DNA from 2 places in the Thalassolituus sp. UBA675 genome. Region 2 is predicted to be linked to the other one. Evidence: riboswitches for the same ligand, from Rfam matches in the RefSeq annotation. Region 2 holds a riboswitch; the other holds the start of a gene.

Region 1 (2,406 bases), on a different contig from region 2:
CCTGCGTGGTATCGCATGGATCAGGCTGGTACACAGGCTCATCCGCAAGGAAGATGTATTCTCCGTATGCCCAGTCTTCGTCGTAGCTATATTCAATGTCCGACATGCTGGCAGTCAGCTCGGTCTGAAGAATCAATGCACTATTGATCTGAGTGTCAGAAGTGAGGGCGAGTGCATGTGTATCCTGAGCGTCGACGCCAGGAGCGTTTGAGTACGTCTCACGAGTGTTGTCCAGGCTGAATGCATCGTAGCCATTGTCGACATCGGCATAGAGGTAGGTCAGACTAACGTCAGTGTCATCACTGACCTGAAACGCCAGCTTACCGCGCGCAACGACTTCGTCGATGTTGTTGGTGTCATCACGGTTCAGGAAGGTGTTATCGATGTAACCGTCAGACTGATAGCCGTTGACAGCGATACGCCCCTGAACAGAATCAGTCAGGCTGCCGGAGACTGCACCACCGAGACCATAGCTGTCGTAGTTACCAGCGCGGGCAGACAGGTAGCCTTCGGTTTCTTTGGTCGGGTCATTGGAACGGATGTTGATCATGCCGGCCAGTGCATTCGCACCGAAGCGTGTGCCCTGAGGACCACGCAGAATCTCAACCTGTTTAACGTCGAACAGGGTTGCAGCACCGCCTAATCCAGTCATGTCGATGCCGTCGATCACCAGACCAACGGATGGGTTAACCGGATCAATGAACTGACTTCTCTCACCAATGCCGCGAATCTGGTAGAAGCGACCACGGGAGGCACCAGAAGAGTAATTCACATTCGGGGCAAAGCTCAGCACTTGCTCCAGGTGTTCCGCGCTGCGCGCTTCAATATCCTCGCTGCCAACCACCGTGACGGCTTCAGGAATTTGTTGAACATTGGTCTGGCGGAAATCTGCTTCAACGGTGATGGGAGTCAGTTCGACATCTGAGTGCGCCATTGAGGAGGCGGTCATTACAGCAATAGCCAGTGGAGTGCGGAGCGTTTTATGAGTCATGGGTCTGCCTGTAAACCTTACGATACTGGTAAACAAAGACCCGGCTGTCGCGTAGCTGCGCATGGCGCGCAATGTATGAATTGTCGTGCAGTATCGACTGCCTTCCCATTCCTACGCCGGTACTAACCGGATCAGGTTCCGGGGTTTAAGCTTGAAGCTAATCTCAGGCTGCACTCGGCAACCTCCCCCTGGGTATGGCGCATGGTAACTAAGCGTCAACACCACTGTCATCACCTTTTTTTACACTCACTATCTATTGATATGCGGGCGTAAAACCCTCATAACCAGTGTCAGACCCTTACTTGATTAGCGGAGAGCACAAAGATGCTTCGTATATTTCTCTTTCTGGCGACCAACCTTGCAGTAATTCTGGTCGCCAGTATCACTCTGAGTCTGCTGGGTGTGGACTCGTATTTCCAGCAGAACGGCACGGATCTTAACCTCCAGTCGCTGCTGATTTTCTGTCTCGTCTTCGGTATGGCGGGTTCTCTGGTATCTCTGTTCATTTCCAAATGGATGGCAAAGAAAGGCATGCGCGTACAGGTCATTGATCAGCCGCATAACTCCGGAGAGCAGTGGCTGGTCAGTACGGTAAAAGAACTGGCAGACAAAGCCGGCATTGGCATGCCAGAAGTCGGTATTTTCCAGTCGGATGCGCCTAACGCTTTCGCGACGGGCTGGAACAAAAATGATGCGCTGGTGGCGGTCTCTACTGGCTTGCTGCAGCGTATGAGTAAAGAAGAAGTGAAAGCGGTGCTGGGTCACGAGATTGGCCACGTAGCGAACGGTGATATGGTCACGCTGGCTCTGATTCAGGGTGTGGTGAACGCGTTTGTTATGTTCTTTGCCCGTATTATCGGTAACTTCGTCGATAAGGCCATTCTCAAGAATGAAAATGGCCCGGGCATTGGTTTCTTTGTGGCAACCATCGTTTCAGAGATTATTCTCGGTATTCTGGCTTCGACCATCGTGGCATGGTTCAGTCGTCGCCGTGAATTCCGTGCGGATCAGGCGGGTGCCGAGCTGGTCAGCCCTGCTGCGATGGCGTCGGCGCTGATGCGTTTAAAAGAGACTTACGAGCAGCCAAGTGAACTGAAGGGCGAGCTGGTCGCATTCGGTATCCGTGGTGAAGGTAAGTTCTCAGCTCTGTTTGCGACTCACCCACCGCTTGATGTGCGCATACAGGCACTTCAGCAGCGCTACGGTAATTCGCAGTAATAACCGTTTCCTCTGCAAATAAAAAAGCCCGCTTTCGCGGGCTTTTTTATTGTATTTTCTTCAGCAGTGCATCGCGCCACGCATCAGCAATTTCCCGGATGGTCTGTTGATCTGGGCAGATGTGAGGGTGCATCTTTAACGTCAGTGTCAACTGACCGTACCACTCTGTTGTTGTCGCCGAGATTGGGTAGTTGGCC
Region 2 (2,406 bases):
AAGCTTTCATAATTTCGCAGATATCTTCAAAGTGGGTATAGAGAAAACTCTCTTTATGATGTGCGAGGCACCATTTCGCCATAATCGACCCGCCACGACTGACGATCCCTGTTAAACGGTTTGCCGCCATCGGAATAAATTCCAGGCGCACTCCCGCATGAATAGTGAAGTAATCGACGCCCTGCTCTGCCTGCTCAATCAATGTATCGCGATAGATCTCCCATGTGAGGTCTTCTGCAACCCCACCGACTTTTTCAAGCGCCTGATACAAAGGAACGGTACCTACCGGAACCGGTGAATTACGCAGAATCCATTCACGTGTTTCGTGAATATTATCGCCGGTAGAGAGGTCCATAATCGTGTCTGCCCCCCAGCGGGTAGCCCAGGCCATTTTTTCGACCTCTTCACTGATGCTGGATGTCACCGCAGAATTACCAATATTGGCATTTACTTTCACACGGAAGTTACGCCCGATGATCATCGGTTCACTTTCAGGATGGTTAATATTGGAGGGTAATACCGCTCGGCCCGAGGCAATCTCATCACGAACAAACTCAGGCGTAATATAGTCTGGGATCTTCGCACCGAAACGCTTGCCGGGATGCTGCTTAGCGACTTCAGCAGACATACCCTCCTGTGACAGGCCGATGTTCTCGCGAATGGCAACGTACTCCATTTCGGGGGTAACTATGCCCTGACGTGCGTACCAGAGCTGGGAGACGTTCTTTCCGCTTTTGGCCTTTCGTACTTTCTGGCGCAGAGAAAGCTGGCCTTCTTTGATCGCTATGCGGTTTGATTCTCGTGAGGTGATGGCGCTGAACTCAGTGTCGCCACGATCTTCAATCCATTGCTCACGCACCGGTGCCAGCCCTTTCGTCACATCGACCGTGATTGCAGGATCGGTGTACGGGCCTGACGTATCGTAAACGCGCAGTGGAGAATTCGGCGTTTTGCTGCCGTCCGCCTGAGTCGTATCCGAAAGATTAATCTGACGCATACCAACGTGCATGTCATCGCGACTGCCGCTCAGGTATATTTTTTCAGACGCAGGATAAGCGTAGGTAAGGTTAAATTCGTTGTTTGTATTGTCAGCCATGCTCTTTTCCTTAAAAGGATCAGGCAGGCAGCGACGAGAATAGATGGGAACACCACACAGAATCACACGAAGGTGACCATAAGAATTGGCGTACGCAGACCACGGGGAGTCCCGGCAGTTCATCTCTGTTCCCTACGCTGGCACTAACCAGATCAGGTTCAACGGGACCCGCATTCGCGATCTCAGCCTGTGTGGTTATCTTTGATAACCGGTCAGGCACCCCGACAGATAATTCGCTGACAGTGTATGGTGATTCGCCCTTTCTTTACAAGGCGCACTCTGAAATTAAAGCACCTCTGAATAACCGCACTCATTTCCCTGTGCGATTTTTCTTAGCGGTCGGAAAATCTCACTCCTGAACCAACAAGAAATGTGCTCGCGCCGTAGCGATAGGTTCACCGGGATCGGTTTGCCAGGCGTTAATGGCCACGTTAGCAACCCGACTGCCCTGTCTCCATACCTGACAGCTGACGAAGGTATCCTGCAGACGCCCCGCACGCAGATAATCAATCGAGAAGTCGATGATTTTAGGCAGAGCAATACTTTCCATGGTCATCAGCAGGTGCAGCGCCGCTGAGGTTTCCATGCACCCCGCAATCACACCACCATGAATGGCTGGTAGCATCGGGTTACCGATATTGTCTTTATTTGCGGGCAGAATAAATGTTGGTTGCAGATCCATCGCGTGCAGCTTAATACCCAGTAGCCCGGCATACGGAACAGCATCAATCACAGCATCAAAATCACCGTTGTCTCGGCAATGCTGCAGAATTTTGCGCATGGCTTCAGTCATTGTTTCGCTCCCTTACTTACTACCAAGGCGCAAACCAATGCGCATAAAGTTAGCGGTGCAAGTAGCAACAACGACGTTGTCACTTTCCTGCCGTACTTCGCCCTGTGTGAACACCAGGCTGTTCGCCCGCTTTACCACTCTGGCCTCGCCAATCAGGTTTTCACCGGGCTTAGCGGCGCGGTGATAATCCATCCGTAAATCCAGTGTTGGACAGACTTCCCCGTCTTCGAAGCAGTTAAACGCGGCTGTGCCGCATGCTGTGTCCATCAAGGTCGTGAGACTGCCACCCGCAACGATGCCATTGTCAGGGTTGCCTATAATGGCCTCACTGTACGGTAACTTGAGAATCACTTTTTCACCGTCGGCGTATTCCACCGTCATGTTGAGTACGCGACAATGCGGCAGAACCGATACAAACCGGGTAGCTCTCTGCGTCAGCTGATCTGACATAATGAAGGGCTCCTAAAAACCAGAATGGTTAAGGTACTTGTCACTCAATCGATGAGCAATGCTGTAT

The links. Region 2 has a riboswitch for thiamine pyrophosphate ahead of thiC (phosphomethylpyrimidine synthase ThiC). Riboswitches for the same ligand answer to the same signal wherever they lie in the genome.
Region 1: it holds a riboswitch for thiamine pyrophosphate, as region 2 does, so the genes downstream of both, B3007_RS00595 (TonB-dependent receptor) here and thiC (phosphomethylpyrimidine synthase ThiC) in region 2, are expected to answer to the same signal.

What each region holds. Positions count from the first base shown of each region.
Region 1 is NZ_DBNJ01000001.1:130,274-132,679, forward strand. Features, by position in the region: gene B3007_RS00595 (TonB-dependent receptor) at 1-991, opposite strand, end outside; TPP riboswitch at 1,083-1,190, opposite strand; gene htpX (protease HtpX) at 1,316-2,209, shown strand; gene B3007_RS00605 (hypothetical protein) at 2,256-2,406, opposite strand, start outside.
Region 2 is NZ_DBNJ01000026.1:229,495-231,900, reverse strand. Features, by position in the region: gene thiC (phosphomethylpyrimidine synthase ThiC) at 1-1,096, opposite strand, end outside; TPP riboswitch at 1,209-1,330, opposite strand; gene B3007_RS11760 (PaaI family thioesterase) at 1,446-1,889, opposite strand; gene B3007_RS11755 (PaaI family thioesterase) at 1,902-2,339, opposite strand.